Linked DNA regions of Aliamphritea ceti. The protein of the gene in region 2 interacts with the protein of the main gene of each other region in a pairwise test. Links are inferred from orthologs where the notes say so. Each region holds a gene or a part of one and is shown on either strand. Other genes may lie near its edges. The genes, in order: ptsN and trkA.

Region 1 (9,293 bases), 1.3 Mb from region 2 along the record:
TAATCGCTATGCTGGCAATTCGGCAGCTAATGCCATTGGTTGGCGATTACCGTGAGAATATCAGTGCTTATCTGAGTCAGCAGTTGAATGTCGACATTGTAATGCAGCAGATAAGTGCTGACTGGGATGGCCGCTACCCGAGAGTTTTTGTTAGTGGCTTACAGGCTAATTTGCCTGATGAGGGTTTAGATATTCAGGTGCAAAGCCTGGATCTGAGTTTTAATTTTGTTGCCAGTCTGTTGCGCGGACAGCCGATTTTTCAACGTATTGATGTGACTGGCGTACATACCAATGTGGTTGTGCCGGAAGTTTCCTCTGTGGCAGCAACGCATACTTCTGAAGTTGAAACCGCAATACCCGACTGGCTCACCGTTCTGCTTAGCCAACCACGTATCTATATATCAGACAGTAAGATAGGTCTTATCCCGAAAAACGGTGCTGTTGTTTCTGTAGATTTACAGAGTGCTCAGCTGGAAAATACCTCTTCTCAGCATCAGCTAACAATTGATATGCAACTGGCAGAGCAGGATGAATCGGCAAGTTTATTGCGACTGATATTAGAAAGTAATGACCTGAAGGTATCACCGGCGGTTGATTTTTATGTGCAGGCCACCGATTTGTCTACTGATTTATTGGGGGCTATCAACAAGTTCTTACCGAATCAGGATGGGCTTAGTCTTCAAGATGTTGAGCGCGTGGAGGCTGGAATAAATTTCTGGGGTCGCTGGCAGAATGGTGTAGTCACACGGCTACGTGCCGCGTTAGATATTCTTGAGTTGAAGTTGTTAATTCCTCAGCCCGTTCATTTGCAGGATTTCAGTGCTGATCTGGTGTTTGATGAAAACGCAGGGCGAAAGCGTTTGCGTATCAGCCATCTTGAGGGAGTGCTGAATTCAGCACGGTTAAGGTTGAATGAAACAGTTCTTCAGGAAAATTTGAATGGGCTTCGTCTTACGATGCCTGAGCTGAATGTTGGTCGTCTTGAGGCATGGTTGCTTCAGCAGCCTCTTATTTCACAATCAGTACGTGATGAAATTGCTTTGCTGGCATTGCAGGGAAATGTACGTAATCTTCAAATTGACTGGTTAGGCGCTGATCCGGCGAAAGCGGGTGTGCTTGACCTCTCAGTTGTGCAGTTACCTGTCATCAATCCGCTGGATTTTGCAGCCATTGCTGACTTAGACCGTGTTGGTTTTAATGGCTATGAAGGTGCACCTGCAATGCAGGGGGTTGATGGTCGCCTTGAGCTGGCGTATTTGAATGCTGAACTGAATGGCAGGATTGATTTAGACAGTGATGATCTTGGCCTGTTTTTCCCTGAAGAGTTTAATGAAGGTTGGCGTTTTGATTATGCCCGTGGCACAACTTTTTTTAATGTAAAAGAACAAATACTCACGCTTAGCAGTGATTTAGTGCGCTTACGTAAAGAAGGTATTAACGCCAGTGGCCGCTGGAGCCTTTATCTTCCGCTGGATCCGGAAATTCGTAGTGAATTGACATTGCTGATCGGTATAAAAGATGCCGACGGTAGTTTGGCGCCCACATTGATACCGCATAAAGAGCTCTCTGATGAATTAAATAACTGGGTAGCTTCTGCCGTGAAGGAGGGGCATGTAACTGAAGGCAGTTTATTGCTGCATACTAATACCCGGTCAGCATTTAGCCATGAACCGCAAGTTGTACAGCTATTCCTGGATGTTAAAAACGGCAGTATAGAATATGACACAAACTGGCCAGCTGTGAACGCAACAGATGCAACTATGTTAATGCGTGAGCAGGGGCTGGAAGTTTATGCCACACAAGGAAAATTAAAAGACAGTCAGCTGCAGCAGGCATGGGTATATTTGCCGCCGGGTTCTGAAAAACTACGAGTACTGGGATGGGTTGAAGGCAATGCCAGTGATATTCAGAATGTCTTACTGGGCAGTAATATTTTCTCAGAACCAATCAAAGAGCTAGAGCAGTGGAGTTTAACTGGACAGGCTAAAACTGTCGTTAATTTAGATCTGCCTTTAAATGATCCTAAAGCATTGCCGGATGTGGATGTTTCTGTTGATTTATCCGCAGGCCGACTCAAGTCAGATATTCGAAAGTTGAGCCTGAGCCGTCTGGCCGGGCGTCTTAATTATAATCAGCGTAAAGGCTTATCTGCTAAAGAATTAACAGGCGAGTTATTTAACGAGCCTTTCACCGCTTCAATTGATAGTCGTGAAACTGATCAGGGGACTGTTACTACCACGACATTAAACTCCAAGGTAGAGCTGAAGAAAATTCAAGAGTGGGCTGGAGTAGCAGTGCTTCAGGGTATGCAGGGTCATCAGGCATATAAGGCAAAGCTTGATATTTGCGGTACAGCCAGTTGCTCTAATTTACGCATCGAAAGTGATTTGAAAACAACAGAACTGAACTTTTTTGATCCGCTGAATAAGCCGTCAGGTGAGGCGCTACCTTCACGTTTTTCCATTAATTTTGCAGAGCAGCCTATTGTTAATTTTAATTTAGGACAGCGATTAGCTGCCTCCATAGCTTTGCAGGGTGACAGCATAGAGCGTGGACGGTTTATTTTTGGGGCTGATCGTGCCGCATTACCGGTTAAAAAAGGCTATAGCCTGGAAGGTCATGTCTTACAGTTGGATGTTGAGCAGCTACAGATGTTTTTGGCCAAAAGTGGATTCCTTTCTGATGAAAAATCCACTGCCAATGAAGTTGCCGTGATGCCGACTGGTACGCTTGATTCGATATCTGAATTGGATATGACTTTTACTGCTTTGAGATTTGGTGGTACGGAATTAAAAGATGTTCGCCTGGGATTGCGGGATTTTGGTCAGCAGCGCCGGTTGAGTATTGACAGTTCTGCAGTGCAGGGCACCCTTACGTATAGTGATATTAATAGTCCTTATGATGTCGATCTGACATATATTGATTTCGATGCGCTTATCCCCTCGTCTGACGAGAATAAGCTGGCAGTTGAGCCTTTCGTCGATTCTGGAATCAGGCCCGGAGAGCTTCCCGCTGCTGATGTGAAGGTTGATCAGTTAGTTTATAACGGTAAGCGTTGGGGGCAGTGGGGGTTTAACCTGCGTAATCAGGATGGCGATACTGTTATTAATGACCTTTACGGAAGAATGGATCAGTTAGAGATTAAAGGCGATATACGCTGGTCTGCAGGAGCGCCTTCACAATCAGAGATGCGGCTTAGTCTGCGTGGTGAAAATGTTGGCCAGAGCCTTATGACCGCAGGCTATCAGGAGGTTCTGGAAACAAATGTTTTTCGCTCCGATACCAAGATGTTCTGGCCCGGTGCACCATGGCAATTTAGTTTGGCGCGCTTGCGGGGCGGACTTGATTTTGTTGCTGAGAAAGGCCGGCTGATTGAAAGTGGCACATCCGGAAACTTTCTGCGTATTTTTGGTATTTTAAATTTAAATACTTTAGGCCGTCGCTTGAGGTTGGATTTTAAGGATCTGTTTGCGAAAGGCGTCAGTTTTGATGTGTTGAAAGGGCGTTATCGTATTGAGAATGGAATTGCGTCCAGTGTTGAGCCTCTAACGCTGGATGGCCCATCCGCTGATATAGAGCTGTCAGGTGAAATAGATCTGGTCACTGAAACGCTTAATAAGCAGATGCAGGTTACTTTACCTGTTACTGATAATTTAACGATAGCAGCGGTGTTGCTAGGCGCACCACAAGTTGCGGGTGCTGCATTTATTATTGATAAGCTATTTGGTGATGAGATTAAGCAGCAGGTGGCAGCGGTTCGTTATCGGATGGAAGGGGATTGGAGTGATCCGCAGCTGGAGTTGATCGTGTCGGGTAATAAACAGGCGCAGGGTGTTGTTGAGAACTAATCTGCGCCTGTTGTTCGCATTGTTTAAAGTTGTAGCTGAGATTCTGCCCGTTCGCGCAGGTATTTGAACAGTTTGCGGGCAGCGACTGGTGGCTTTTCCTGAGCCTGTTCTTTCTTAGCGTTACGTAAGAGCTGACGCAAGTGCTGAATATCGGCACCGCCATCTTCATTTAAGTATGCTTGCAGATCACTGTTGTCGCCTAAAATCAGACGGTCACGCCAGCGTTCCAGCTTTTTAAAGATCTGAGCGTGTGCCTGCTTACCTGCTTCAAAGCGATCCAGAGCGGCCTCAATGGCTTCGGTATCTTCGTTACGCATTATGCGGCCAATGTATTGTAAATGCCTGCGAATGGCTTCCGAGCGAGGCTGAAGGCGAGCTGCTTCGGCAATAGCTGCGCGAAGCTCATCACTCATAGGTACCTGTTCAACCTGTTCTTTGTTCAATAACGTGATTTTAGCGCCTAGCTCCTGTTGAGCTTCGACTTCACGTTTGCGTTGGGTTTTAGATACCCATTCCTCGTCATCATTAATTTGCTCGTCAGAATCTGGGAAATATTCGTTACTCATAATGTCCACTTAACTAAAGGGGTTAGCGGTTATCTACCACTAACTATAGAAGAAGGTTGCCAGACCGAGAAAGGCAAAGAAGCCTACTACATCGGTAATGGTTGTCAGTAATACGCTACCAGCCAGTGCCGGGTCTATTCCCCAGGCCTTAAGAATAATAGGTAGCATAGTGCCGGCGAGTGCGGCGGCTATCAAGTTGATAACAATGGCACAGCCGATAATCAGGCCTATGGTGGTATCCTGGAACCATAATACAGCAATAATGGCGACAACAACCGCCCAAAGAATACCGTTTACGGTGCCGACGACAAGTTCACGGTTAAGCAGCCAGCCTGCATTGGAGCGCTCAACGTGACCGAGTGCCTGACCCCGTATCACCAGTGTTAAAGCCTGGCTGCCGGCTATACCACCCATACTTGCGACTATCGGCATGAGTACTGCCAGCGCTACGACCTTGTCGATTGTATCTTCAAAAATACCAATGACAGCAGAGGCTATAAAGGCAGTAATCAGATTGACGCCTAACCAGACAGCCCTGCGTCTGGTAGTTTTCATGATTGGCGCGAAGGTATCTTCGTCATCATCCAGGCCTGCCATACTCATCAGCGAGTGATCAGCATCTTCACGTATTACATCAACCACGTCATCGATAGTAATACGGCCAAGAAGTTTGTTGTTTTCGTCAACAACAGGAGCTGATACAAGGTCTTCCTGTTCAAACAGTTGTGCAACTTTATCATCGGGCATTTCAGCTTCGATGGGTTCGGCATCTGTGAACATGATTTCCCGAACAGTGATCGTTGGGTCGCTTACTAGCATGCGCGTAAGTGGCAGGTTACCGATGTATTCATCTCTGCGGTTCACGACGAACAGGCTGTCGGTCATATCCGGCAACTCATCATGCCGCCGTAAAAAACGCAGTGCAGTCTCTACGCTGATATCCGGACGTACCGTAATTGTATCGGTATTCATCAGGCCGCCGGCTGTATCTTCCGGGTAAGACAGGACCGCTTCCAGGCGTTCCCGGTTCTGGCTGCCCATAGAACGCAGAATTTCCCGGGTGAGCGTTTCTGGTAATTGCTGGATTACATCGGCCATGTCATCAGTTTCTAGGGCTTCAGTAATGGCTAGTACTTCATGCGCATCCATCTGGCTGAGAATTTCAGTACGAACGTCATCCCCCAGGTCCTGAAGAACATCTGCTTCCAGCTCCTGGTGAATCAGGCTCCAGAGTAAGCGCCGTTCTTTTGGCGGGGATTTTTCCAGTAGATGTGCAACTTCAGAAGGCCGCAGAGTATTGTTGAGGGTATAGCGTATTTGCTTGAACTCACCACTTTCCACAGCTTCTGAGAGTTTATCTAGATCTGTTCTTTCAGTGGTTTCGATCATCAAGTACCTCTGCTTTACCGGATAAAATGACGGGAGAGAGTATCCGGTATAAGACCGGTGAGGGCCTATTATAGCGGATTGTTTTTCAAGGGATAAGGGATGATTGCAGGAGGTGGAACAGTAACTGGGTTATTCTGCTTCGTCGAATCGGTTGTTGATCAGTTCAACAATAGCACTAAGTGCTTCCTGTTCGTCTTCACCGTCAGTGCTGATTGTCAGCTCGGTGCCTTTGCTGGCGGCGAGCATCATTACCGACATAATACTTTTGCCATCTACCTGACGGCCGTCTTTAGCCAGCTGAATGTCGCAGCTAAATTTGCTGGTTAGGTTAATCAGCTTAGCGGCAGCCCGGGCATGTAAGCCGAGTTTGTTGATAATGGTAAGTTGTTGTTCCTGCATAAAATTATATGCACCTCTGGTTATTCAGTTGCCAGGCTGGCATCTGAAGAGTCTGAATTCCTTAAGGCAGTTCACGATGCCTGACATGGACATTATCCATAGTTCGTCTGAAATGGCTAGTCAGCTGTTCGGCAATAAATACCGAGCGATGGTGCCCGCCGGTGCAGCCAATACCGATAGTGACATAGCTACGGTTATTTTTCTCGAAAACAGGTAACCATTTTTCCAGATATGCGGTGATATCTGCGAGCATTTCTTTTACTTCACTTTCCTGGCTCAGGAAGTCGATAACCGGTTGCTGTAAGCCAGTGTATTCCCGTAATGGTGGGAGCCAGTAAGGGTTAGGTAGGCAGCGTACATCGTAGGTGAAGTCCAGATCCAGCGGTAAGCCGTGCTTGAAACCGAAGGACTCAAACTGTATGGAAAGCCCCTGTTCCTGTTTTTGCATAATGCGCAGTTTGATGCTGTCGCGAAGCTGATACAGAGAGAGGCGTGTAGTGTCTAGGCGTAAGTCAGCGAGTACTGCTAACGGACTAAGCAATTCGCGCTCATAAGCGATGGCGTCTTTTAAGCTGAGTTGATCATCTGAAAGAGGGTGTTTGCGACGCGTAGCGCTGTAGCGTTTGAGGAGAATCTCTTCACTGCTATCAAGGTATAAAAGTTCGCAGCTTACCTGTTGGTTAGCCCGCAATTTTTTGAAGATTGCCGGAAACTCTTCAAGGTTACTGAGTGGGTTTCGGGCATCTATGCTGACTGCCAACAGTGTCTTTGGGGCGTCCTGGCTAGGTTTTTCCGGTGGTCGGGTTATCAGTTGTGGTAACAGCTGTGCTGGCAAGTTATCGATGCAATAAAAGCCAATGTCTTCCAGGGCCTGGAGGGCTGTGCTTTTGCCAGACCCTGAGCGGCCGCTTATCACCACAAGTTTCATATCAGTTATCAACCTTGTAATGAGTTGCGATTTCTAGCAGTGCTTCAGCTGAAGGTGCGTTGCGCAGTTGCTGGCGAAATTCTGCCTGACTGAATAATTCGGCCAGGTTACCTAGCGTCTGCAGATGCTTATCACAGGCGTCTGCCGGTACTAGCAGGACGAATAGTAAATCAACCGGAGCGCCGTCAATTGCATCAAAGTCGATGGGTTTGGCCAGCTGAACAAGACAGCCTACGACCTGGCTATAGTTATCCAGTCTGCAATGAGGTATTGCAACACCTTCTCCAATACCTGTACTTCCGAGGCGTTCGCGACCAATCAGGCCTGAGAAAATGTCTTCTTCCTCAAGATCGTCCAGTTGCTGAGAGATAGTTTGACTGATGAGTTCTAGGGTGCGTTTTTTACTGCCGCCCTCAAGAGCGTGGAGCACTCTTGAGGGGCTGAGTAGATCTTTGATTAACATATGGTTTCAGAAACGTTGCTATTTGTGATTCTTAAGTTTTTCTTTATGTTTGATAACCTGTCGATCGAGCTTGTCAATCAGGCCATCAATTGCTGCATACATGTCATCGTGTTCGTGTGTCGCGAACAGTTGGCCACCGGCTACGTGAACATCACCTTCAGCCTTCTGCCGGCTCTTTTCTATGCTCAGAGTTACCTGAGCATTGGTGATGTTGTCAAAGTGACGTTCCAGCTTACTGAATTTGCTGTGCACATAGTTGCTCAGTGAATCTGTCAGTTCAACATGGTGACCAGAAATATTGATTTGCATGGCAATCTCCTTGTTAGTGCATTACGGACATAATCCGTAATTTCATTAAACCAGACGCTTTCGCTCATTTGAAGGTGGAATGTTCAAAGACTCGCGATATTTAGCAATGGTTCGTCGGGCGACTTTAATTCCCTGCTCATCCAGCAGTTGAGTAATCTTATTGTCACTCAGTGGTTTTGCAGGGCTTTCAGCTGCAACCAGTTTTTTAATCAGTGCACGTATTGCAGTAGAAGAACAGGTTCCACCGCCGTCGGTACTGACGTGACTGGAGAAAAAATATTTTAGTTCGAAAATACCCCTTGGGGTATGCATGTACTTTTGGGTTGTAACTCTGGAAATGGTTGATTCATGCATATCGACAGCTTCGGCAATATCGTGCAGTACCATTGGTCGCATGGCTTCTTCGCCTTCTTCCAGGAAGTCTTGCTGACGGGCAACAATTTCCCGGGTTACTTTGAGTAAAGTTTCATTACGGCTGAGAATGCTTTTTATAAACCAGCGGGCTTCCTGTAAATGACTTTTCAGATAGGTATTATCCGGGCTGTTATCTGCGCGCTTAATTAAATCTGCATAGCTGTCGTTTATGCGCAGGCGGGGGGATGCTTCCGGACTTAGCCGGACTTGCCATATACCTTTATCTTGGCTGACGAATACATCAGGAATTACATACTCTGAATGTGTAGTTGTAATGCTGGCGCCAGGTTTTGGATTAAGTGTCTGGATCAGAGCAACTACTGCCTGTAACTGAGGTTCTTTCAGGCGGGTTTTACGCATTAATAATTTGTAGTCATGATTGCCAAGGATGGGCAGGTATTGGCTGACAACTTTGCGTGTTTCTTTGAGGTAAGCAGTGTCTGCCGGCAGCTGATTAAGTTGCAGCATCAGGCATTCACTCAAGTCTCGGGCAGCAACGCCTGGTGGATCAAATTGCTGTACTCGGCGAAGTACTGCTTCAATTTCATCCAATTCAGTTTCTTGTAAGAACTGGTCGTCCTGACTTATAAAGTGCTCGTGGATCGCTTCCAGTTCGATACTCAGGTAGCCATCAGGGGTAATACCATCAATGATATTCGTCGCGATTAACTGATCCAGTTCGCTCATTGGCGTAAGGTTAAGCTGCCAATTTAGATGATCCTGAAGGGTTTCAACGGCTGTGTCGTTAGCTTCAAAGTTGCTGTCACTGAAGTCGTTATTGCTGGTGGAGCTGCTGGGAGTCGCCGTCTGAAAGGTGTCTTCCCACTGGCTGTCAGTTGCCAGTTCGTCTGGAATGTCTTCGCTCCAGTCGCTGTCCGCGACATGGGTTTCTTCAGGCTCAGCGCTAACTGTTTCGGTCGTTTCCTGCTTGGCAGGGGAGTCAGCATCGTGCTCCGTTTTTGCTTCATTGCTTTCGG
Region 2 (9,316 bases):
CCTTGAAAGGTGCTGGCATCTGAGCTCGCTTTGTCTGTCACGGAGATCACCATAGTGGGTTAACAGTAAAAAAATAGAGCAGAATTATACATGATATTGCTGGCCTGATGGGCGGCAATCTGTCGTGCACGGATAAGAAATTACAGATATTTCGAATGGTTGTTTACGATAATGGCCTTTGTGTTTCTATTAGTGAACAGAATGGATGAAAGGAGATGTGCAGGATGGCTGCTGCCATCCTGATGTTTGCAGGTGTTTAGTAATCAAGAGTCAGGTATTTAAGTATCTCGATTACTTCTTCTGTATTTTTTGCTGTTGCTTGTGCTGCAGCATCAATCTCTTTAAGTGGGTGCGTGAGCTCTTCTGCATGTTCAACAATCAAAGATTTACCTAGTGCTGCTGCCATACCTGCGTCAAAAGCTGCGTTCCATTGACGGTATTTGTCGCCAAAGCGGACGACAACAATATCTGCACGCTGGATAGCAGTAATGTGCCGCATGCTATTAATTTTTGCTGCTTTGTGGTCTTTCCAGTAGTTGTTCTCTTCTGCACCCAGGATGTTTACACCGCAGTCATCACTTGAGCCATGGTCAGTGTTCGGGGTCATTACTGTAATAGGCAGGTTTTGTTCTTTAATGGCGGCTTTGATTTTATCGCGCCAGTCAGTATGAATTTCACCTGACAGGTATACGCTGTATTGCATTATTTTGCTCCGGTCGTGTTCTAAGTTGGATTTCTTATTTCTCACCTTATCTGTCAACCATTATAATGGCTGCGAATTCTCATCTCTATGACAAAAGGTTTCACGTGAAACAATTTAAAGGCCCCCTCGCCGTTGGCTTATTATTTTTGCTGTCTTTATTACCTTTGTCGCTGGCTAGAAGTTTTGGTGCATATCTAGGCCGACGCATGAGTAAAGGTGATGGTAAGTCTGCCATCAATACTCGTAGAAATATAAATGCCTGCTTTCCAGAGTTAAGTAACAATGCACAACAAGAGTTAGTTGCTGAGAGTCTTCAGGAAACCGGCCGCTCAGCCGGCGAAATGGGGATGTCCTGGATTTGGCGGCCCGAGCGGGTTTTGAAAACAATTAAAGTAGTACATGGTGCCAATGTTTTAGATGATGCAATTGCAGAGGGGCGAGGTGTTATTCTGCTTGCTCCACATATTGGCAATTGGGAAATTCTGAATTTTTGGCTGAGTGAAAATTGTAAACTGACGGTTATGTATAAGCCTGCAAAAATCAAAATGATGGATGATCTTGTCCGTCGAAAGCGAGAAAGAGTAGGTACACAGTTAGCGCCGGCAAATGTAAAAGGCGTACGTATGGCTGTGAAGTGCCTGCGTAAAAATGAAGTATTAGGGATTTTGCCGGATCAGGAACCCGATGCGTCTGGCGGCATTTTTGCGCCATTTATGGGCGTGTCAGCTTTTACGATGAAATTACTGCCTCAGTTGGCTGCACAGACTGGTGCTGTAGTTGTATCCGGATATGCAAAACGGGTTGATGGAGGTTTTGAACTGCACTTTCATAAAGCAACTGGAAATATAAATAGTAAAGATCTGACTGAAGCAGCTACGGCTATGAATGAGGAAGTTGAGTATTGCGTACGTCAGGTGCCAGAGCAGTATCAGTGGGAGTATCGTCGTTTTGGTCGTCGCCCTGAAGGTGAGGCATCGTTATATGATTAAATATGTACTGCCCTTTTCTCTCCCATTATTTCCATTTTTTAGTGAGAGATAAGAATTTAAAAAGGCGCTTCAGAGCGCCTTTTTTAATATGTGCATTTTGGTTTATCGCTTCCAGAATGCTGGTGTGAAGAGTACCAGTAAAGTGAATACTTCAAGGCGGCCCAGAAGCATAGCAAAGCATAAGACCCATTTAGCAGGAGTATTTAGATCACCGTAATGTGCTGCCACCTGACCTAGCCCGGGTCCTAGGTTGTTCAGTGTTGCACCTACTGCAGACCATGCAGTTATCTGGTCTAAGCCTGTACCTAAGAGGATTATGAGCATTATCACGAACACTATGAGGTATACGGAGAAAAAGCCCCATACGGCCTCCAGAACACGGTCTGAGATAGGTGTTTTGCCAAGTTTAACGGGGATGACCGCATTGGGGTGAATTAGTCGGGTGATTTCCCTGGAACCCTGTTTCAGGATCAGAAGAATACGAATAACTTTCATACCGCCGCCGGTAGAGCCTGCACAACCGCCTGAGAAGGCTGCTACGAATAACAAAAACGGTAACATTACAGGCCATTGTGCAAAGTCGGCAGTGGCGAAGCCAGTTGTAGTGGCAATAGAGACTACTTCAAATACTGCTTTTCGAATCGACTCTAACGGTTCGTAAGTACCGGTGAAAATTAACACTAAGGATGCAAGCAAACTGATGCAGCCGAGAATCCAAAGGTAGAACTTAAACTCCGGATCTTGCCAGTAATGACTGATAGACCGCTGCCGCCAGGCAAAGAAATGCAGCCCGAAATTTACTGCTGAAATAATCATGAAGAAAATACAGATTGCTTCAATCAGCGGGCTGTCGAAGTAACCGATACTTGCGTCGTGGGTGGAGAAACCACCAATCGCTACCGTTGAAAAGCTATGACTGACAGCATCAAACAGACTCATCCCGGCCAGCCAGTAACCCAGCGCGCAGGCAACTGTCAGCGATAAATAAATGTACCAGAGAGCTTTTGCGGTCTCTGTAATACGTGGAGTTAACTTACTATCCTTAACCGGGCCTGGCGTCTCAGCTCGGTAGAGCTGCATCCCACCGATGCCAAGCATTGGTAGAATCGCAACGGCGAGTACGATAATCCCCATACCCCCCAGCCACTGAAGTTGCTGACGGTAAAACAGTATTGCTTTCGGCAGGTCGTCTATGCCGGTAATGACGGTCGCACCGGTTGTTGTTAGTCCGGAGAGAGATTCAAATACAGCATCTACAAAGCTTAGGGGTAACTCTTCAAGCAAAATAAACGGAATCGCACCGAATAATCCGAGTACCGACCAGAAAAGAACTGTAATCAGGAAACCGTCGCGGGTGCGTAGATCCTGCTTCACTTTATAAACAGGTAGCCAGATGATGAAGCCTGTTAGCAGTGTAATCAGGAAACCGGTGAGGAATGCTTTACTGGACTGGCCGCTGTGAAGAATATCAATTAACACCGGTGGCAACATGGTGAAGCTGAAGATCATCAGCAAGATGCCAAGTATGCGGAGTATCACTTTATAGTGCATAAGATCAGTGCCGTCCGGTTATCAGAAGAAGCCCAGGCCAACCTGGAAGAGGCGCTCGACTTCACGAATTTTACGCTTGTCGATCAGGAACAGGATGACATGATCGTCATTTTCAACGACGACATCATCATGAGCAATCAGGACCTGATCATTACGGACAATTGCACCTATGGTTGTGCCGGCCGGAAGATCGATATCTTCAATGGCTTTGCCGACTACTTTTGAACTGCGCTTGTCGCCATGGGCAACTGCTTCAAGAGCTTCAGCGGCCCCGCGGCGCAGAGAGTGAACTGCTGCTACATCACCCCGGCGAACATGCGTCAGCAGGCTGCCAATGGTGGTTTGCTGAGGAGAGATCGCGATATCGATTACCCCACCCTGCACTAAATCAACATATGCCGGGTTGTTAATCAGTGTCATTACAGTACGAACACCTAACCTTTTTGCCAGCATAGACGCCATGATGTTGGCTTCGTCATCATTGGTTAGCGCGCAGAAAACATCGGTATCCTCGATGTTTTCTTCCAGCAACAGGTCTTTGTCCGAGGCGCTGCCATTAAGAACAATTGTGTTATCAAGGCGCTTAGCCAGATCGTGACAGCGCTTCAGGTCGCGCTCAATGATTTTGACCTGAAACTTACTTTCAATGCTACTTGCCAAACGGGCGCCGATGTTGCCGCCACCAGCAATAATAATGCGTTTATAAGGGCTGTCGAGTCGTCGAAGCTCACTCATAACTGACAGAATATCTTTCTTTGCAGCGATGAAAAATACTTCGTCATCTGCTTCGATGACGGTATCGCCTTTTGGAATGATAGGGCTACCCTGGCGAAAAATAGCTGCTACACGGGTATCCACAGAAGGCATGTGAGTGCGCAGGAAAGATATTTCGTGGCCAACCAGTGGGCCACCGTAGTATGCCTTTACTGCTACTAGCTGGGCTTTGCCGTCAGCGAAATCAAGCACCTGTAGTGCACCGGGGTGTTCGATAAGCCGCTTAATATGTTTGGTAACTAACTCTTCAGGGCTGATAAGAACATCAATAGGAATTGATTTGTTGCAGAAAACTTCACGGTTATGTCGCAGGTAATCGTGTTCCCGGACCCGGGCAATTTTAGTCGGCGTATTGAACAGAGTGTGAGCAAACTGGCAGGCGATCATATTCACTTCATCGCTGTTTGTTACAGCAATTAGCATATCAGCATCTTGTGCACCGGCCTGTTCAAGTACGCCAGGGTGAGACGCCTTACCTTCGGTGGTCCGGATGTCGATACGGTCCTGTAACTCACGTAAACGGCCAATGTCAGTATCAACAATGGTAATATCGTTTGCTTCGTTGGCCAGGTTTTCCGCTAAGGTTCCGCCTACCTGCCCTGCTCCGAGAATGATGATCTTCATTTCTCACTGCTACCTTTATGCTGAATAGTCACTCGCCGCCGTTATCGGGGCTTTCTGCTTTGCTCAGTAGTGCGTAATAGAAACCATCGTGACCGTCCGGTTGCGGAAACAGTTGGCGGCCGAAAGGTCTTGCCTGGCCCCAGCTGGCTTCTATATCGTGGTGTACTGCGTCTTCTTGCTGCTTTAGAAAGCGTTCAACTACCCGTTCGTTTTCCTGGGGGAATATGGAGCAGGTTGCGTAAACAAGCTTGCCGCCGGGTTGTAACATCTGCCAGCCATTTTTCAGGATGGCCAGTTGGATATCGGCCAGAGGCTTTAAATCTTCATTGCGGCGCAGGCCTTTAATGTCCGGGTGACGGCGAATAACGCCACTGGCAGAACAGGGAGCATCAATCAGAATCCGATCAAATAACTGACCATCCCACCAATCCTGCGAAGCAGCGTCAGAAACGATGACTTCAGCGTCGAGTTGCAGGCGTTGGAGGTTTTCTTCAATGCGGACAGCACGTTTAGCTTCAAGCTCTACGCCAATTGCTGCGCTCAGACCTGGTTCTTGCTCGACAATGTGACAGAGTTTTCCGCCAGGTGCTGCGCAGGTGTCCAGAACGCGCTGACCTGGCTGTAAATCCAGTAATTCTGCGCTGAGTTGAGCGGCTTCGTCCTGCACGCTGGCAAGGCCTTCATCAAAACCAGGGAGCAAATCAACGTCGCATGCTTCATCCAGCTGAATAGCTTGTGGAGAATGCTCTCCGGCAAAAGCGTCTATGTCGGCTTCGTCGAGCCAGTCAAGATATTGATCCCGGGTACAGCGCTGCTGATTAATCCGTAGCGTCATAGGCGGTTGCTGGTTATTCTGCTCGAGAATATATTCCCAGTGATTTGGCCAGTTATGACGTAACTTGTCGATTATCCAGGTCGGGTGATTGAAGCGAAACTCAGGCTCGTTTTCCAGGTTTGAAAAGATACTTTCCTGTTCGCGCTGCAAGCGACGGAGAACGCCGTTTAGTAGGCCTTTCGCCCATGGTTTATTTAGCTGGACGCATGCTTCAACGGTTTCACCAATACTGGCATGAGGTGGTATTCGCATTTCAAGTAGCTGATACATGCCTAGCATCAACAGCGCCTGAAGATCCTGTTCCTGCTGCTTAAAAGGTTTCTTAAGCATATGGTTAGTGAGCGCCTGCAAACGTGGAAGGTTGCGTAGTGTACCATAGCAAAGCTGTTGGAGAAGCCCTCTGTCCCGTTCTGCCACTCTGTTGAGGCCTTTGCTCAACTCGGTATTCAGCGATGCTTTCTGTAGCAAAATAGGTGTCAGAGTCTGAGCGGCAATAGCGCGACTGTTCATATATTTGGTTTATCCCAGCTGCATGCCGTCGGCGAATAAATCACGTTTAGAGTTGAGTACAGCAGACGTTGGCATAGCTTTACTGCCTGGCAGTTGAATATGCAATAAGCTAAGTACACCTTCACCACAGGCGATGTGAATAGCCTTTTTATCTGTACTGACGACTGATCCGGCGGCAGCGTTAGTTGTCTGATCGCTTACTTCAGCTTGCCATATGCGCATGGTTTCGCCGTTCAGCTGAGTATAGGCAACTGGCCAGGGGGATAAGCCGCAAATTTGTCTGGCAATTCTTGTAGCGCTTTGTTGCCAGTCGATAGAGCCTTCGGCCTTTTCAAGCTTGTGAGCATAATTTGCTTGCTCGTTGTCCTGAGGCTCAGCTATAAGGCTGCTGTCTGCCAGTCCTGGAAGGCTTTTTAGCAGAGCTTCAGCGCCAATGACTGCCAGCTTGTCATGCAGTTCACCGCTGGATTCACAGGGGTTAATTGCGCAGCTGCTTTTTAACAGCATACCTCCGGTATCCAGGCCTTCGTCCATCTGCATGATTGTGACGCCTGTTTCAGTATCCCCTGCTAATACCGCGCGATGTATCGGCGCAGCGCCACGCCAGCGTGGAAGCAGTGAAGCATGAACATTAATGCAGCCAAGACGAGGTGCTTCCAGTACGACTTTGGGAAGTAAAATGCCGTAGGCAACGACGACCATCAGGTCGGCCTGCAGGTTTTGCAGAATATCCAGCGCGCCTTCTTCTTTAAAGTTCAGGGGCTGAAACACATCTAACTGATTATCCAGGGCGACTTGCTTTACCGGGCTGGGCTTGAGTTTGCGCCCCCGCCCTGCCGGTCGGTCAGGCTGGGTGTAAACGCCAATAACGTTATGACCGGCATTTATCAGAGCCTGTAAATTAGTGGCGGCAAAGTCCGGGGTTCCGGCGAAAACTATCCGCAATCCCTTGGCTGAGTCAGACATGAGCGTCCCTTATACGTGTTGGCGGTGAGCTTTTTCCAGCTTACTGCGAATACGGTTGCGTTTCAGCGGAGACAGGTAGTCAACAAAAAGCTTGCCATCCAGATGATCAATTTCATGCTGAATGCATACAGCCAGCAGCTCATCGGCTTCCATTGTGTATTCTTCACCATGCTCATTATGGGCGGTCAAACGGACTTTGTTAGGCCGCACGACGTTTTCATAGAAGCCCGGCACAGAAAGGCAGCCTTCCTGCATTTTGTCGGTTTCTGTGGTCAGAGGCTCAACAACAGGGTTAATAATCACCATTGGCTCGTTCTTCTCTTCGGATAGATCGATAGTGATGATACGCTGATGAACATTCACCTGAGTCGCTGCCAGACCAATGCCTGGTGCGTCGTACATAGTTTCAAACATATCTTTGACCAGTTGGCGTAACTCGTCATTGAATTCGGTAACTGGCTCCGCAAGGGTGCGAAGGCGTGGATCTGGAAACTCAAGAATAGGTAATAGGGCCATGACTGCTACTGTAAAGAAATGGTTGAAAAACGCGCGCTTAATCGCAAGAATCAATATTATACTGATATCGATACGCAATGCATTGTCGATACTATGCTCTGAGTGACTAAAATCTATTAATTCAGCAGCGTCTGACGTGTTTTTACATGTTTTTGACGGTTTATTGGAGCAGCTGCTGTAAAACAAGGAATCAAAGGATGCGCCGATTCATCAGTGGTTTGCTTTGTTTGTGTCTGGCCGGATGGTTGATTACGACGCCTGCAATGGCCACAGCTAAAGGCGATATACTCGCTCTGAAGAAAGATTATCCGAAAGAATATGTGGTCGTGAAGGGTGATACTCTTTGGGATATTTCGGCCCTGTTTCTTCAATCTCCGTGGAAATGGCCTGAACTGTGGGGCAATAACCCGCAGATCGATAATCCACATTTGATTTATCCGGGAGACCGGCTGACGCTGATGTGGGTTAATGGTAAGCCTCGTCTGCAACTCAATAAGGGTGTTCGTAAGCTTAGCCCTAAAGCTAAAGTCAGCTTGCTGGACGATGCTATACCGGCTATTCATCTCAAAGATATCAGCAGTTTCCTAAGTGATAATCTGGTGAAAAGCTCCGATACTCTGCTGCAAGCGCCTTATATTCTTGGTAGTACCAATAACCGTTTAATTGCCGGAGCCGGTGATCGGGTCTATGCCCGGGGTGAATTGGTTGAAGATTATCATTATCAGAATATTTATCGTCCGGCCCGTGAATACGTTGACCCTGAAACGCAGGAATCACTGGGTTTTGAACTGATGAAAGTAGGTGAAGCAACTGTCTCGTCCCAGAAAGAAGATATTATTTCGCTGGATCTGAACAAAACCCAGGAAGAAATCTCCAGTTTGGACCGGGTATTTCCAAGCGAAGATGAGCGGGTAACCTCAACTTATTATCCGAGTGAGCCGGAAGGTTCGATCAACGGGCAGATTTTATCTGTGGTACGGGGTGTTAAACAGGCGGGCCAGTATGATGTGGTGGCTATTAATAAAGGCACCCGTGAAGGCCTGGATACCGGTCATGTGTTATCTATATTTACAGCAGGCGAAGTGCTTAAAGATCCAATCACTAAAAAGCTGGTGAATTTACCATCTGAGCAGTCAGGTCTGATGATGGTTTTCAGGGCGTATGAAAAAGTTAGCTATTGCCTGATACTTAAAGCAACAAATGTAATTGCTGTGGGAGACGAGATACGTAATCCCGTGTAAGACAATTTTTATCTATCAGGCTGAATGCCTCCTAAGGACAGGAAATCTTCATGAATCAGTCACAATCTGATGGCATTGCATTTACGCTTATACCGGGACTTGGTCGGCGTAAGTGCCACGCCCTTTTGAAGCAGTTCAGTTCTGTTTCCCGGATATTTGGGTTATCAGAGCAGACGCTAAAAGATTTGGGGTTAAGCAGCGCTGTTCGTCAGGCAATCGTTGCTTATCGCCAGGGTGTGTTTGCCAGCGAGTACCTGCAACGGGTAAATGACTGGTTATTCGACCCTGAACATCATCTGATTCTCTGGGAAGATGATGACTATCCTGCTTTGCTACGTAATATCCCTGATCCCCCTCTGATTCTTTATGTCCGCGGTAACCTTGATTGTTTGTATCAACCGCAACTTGCCATTGTCGGTAGTCGTAATGCCAGTCAGGGTGGTTTGCGGAACACGCAGCGTTTTGCCCGGGCTCTGAGTAACGCCGGATTTGTTATAACCAGCGGTATGGCATTGGGAGTGGATGGCGCAGCGCATCAGGCTGCGGTGGATAATCAGCGTCCGACGATTGCTGTTTTAGGTTGTGGTGTTGATGTAGTGTACCCGCG

Evidence for each region.
Region 1: the proteins of trkA (region 2) and ptsN interact in binary tests that used the Escherichia coli proteins (3 or more experiments, as listed by UniProt). The link is inferred for Aliamphritea ceti from one-to-one orthologs.

The regions. Positions count from the first base shown.
Region 1 is NZ_AP025282.1:1,350,115-1,359,407, forward strand. The notes cover bases 5,863-8,781. They hold ptsN (PTS IIA-like nitrogen regulatory protein PtsN), read right to left. Parts: upstream 7,594-8,781; coding sequence 7,132-7,593; downstream 5,863-7,131. Other genes in these bases: OCU49_RS06185 (HPr family phosphocarrier protein), read right to left, coding at 5,933-6,202; rapZ (RNase adapter RapZ), read right to left, coding at 6,264-7,130; hpf (ribosome hibernation-promoting factor, HPF/YfiA family), read right to left, coding at 7,612-7,902; OCU49_RS06205 (RNA polymerase factor sigma-54), read right to left, coding at 7,948-8,781. In the rest of the region: OCU49_RS06170 (YhdP family protein), read left to right, coding at 1-3,848; ribosome biogenesis factor YjgA, read right to left, coding at 3,872-4,414; mgtE (magnesium transporter), read right to left, coding at 4,454-5,803; more of OCU49_RS06205, read right to left, coding at 8,782-9,293. UniProt on the Escherichia coli protein: Seems to have a role in regulating nitrogen assimilation.
Region 2 is NZ_AP025282.1:58,003-67,318, forward strand. The notes cover bases 2,454-5,395. They hold trkA (Trk system potassium transporter TrkA), read right to left. Parts: upstream 4,642-5,395; coding sequence 3,265-4,641; downstream 2,454-3,264. Other genes in these bases: OCU49_RS00265 (TrkH family potassium uptake protein), read right to left, coding at 2,454-3,243; rsmB (16S rRNA (cytosine(967)-C(5))-methyltransferase RsmB), read right to left, coding at 4,670-5,395. Outside these bases: glyQ (glycine--tRNA ligase subunit alpha), read right to left, coding at 1-53; OCU49_RS00255 (YtoQ family protein), read right to left, coding at 257-703; OCU49_RS00260 (lysophospholipid acyltransferase family protein), read left to right, coding at 808-1,692; more of OCU49_RS00265, read right to left, coding at 1,795-2,453; more of rsmB, read right to left, coding at 5,396-5,986; fmt (methionyl-tRNA formyltransferase), read right to left, coding at 5,996-6,952; def (peptide deformylase), read right to left, coding at 6,962-7,468; OCU49_RS00290 (LysM peptidoglycan-binding domain-containing protein), read left to right, coding at 7,666-8,709; DNA-processing protein DprA, read left to right, coding at 8,760-9,316. UniProt on the Escherichia coli protein: Part of the constitutive potassium transport systems TrkG and TrkH. May regulate the transport activity of TrkG and TrkH systems. Binds to NAD(+) and NADH.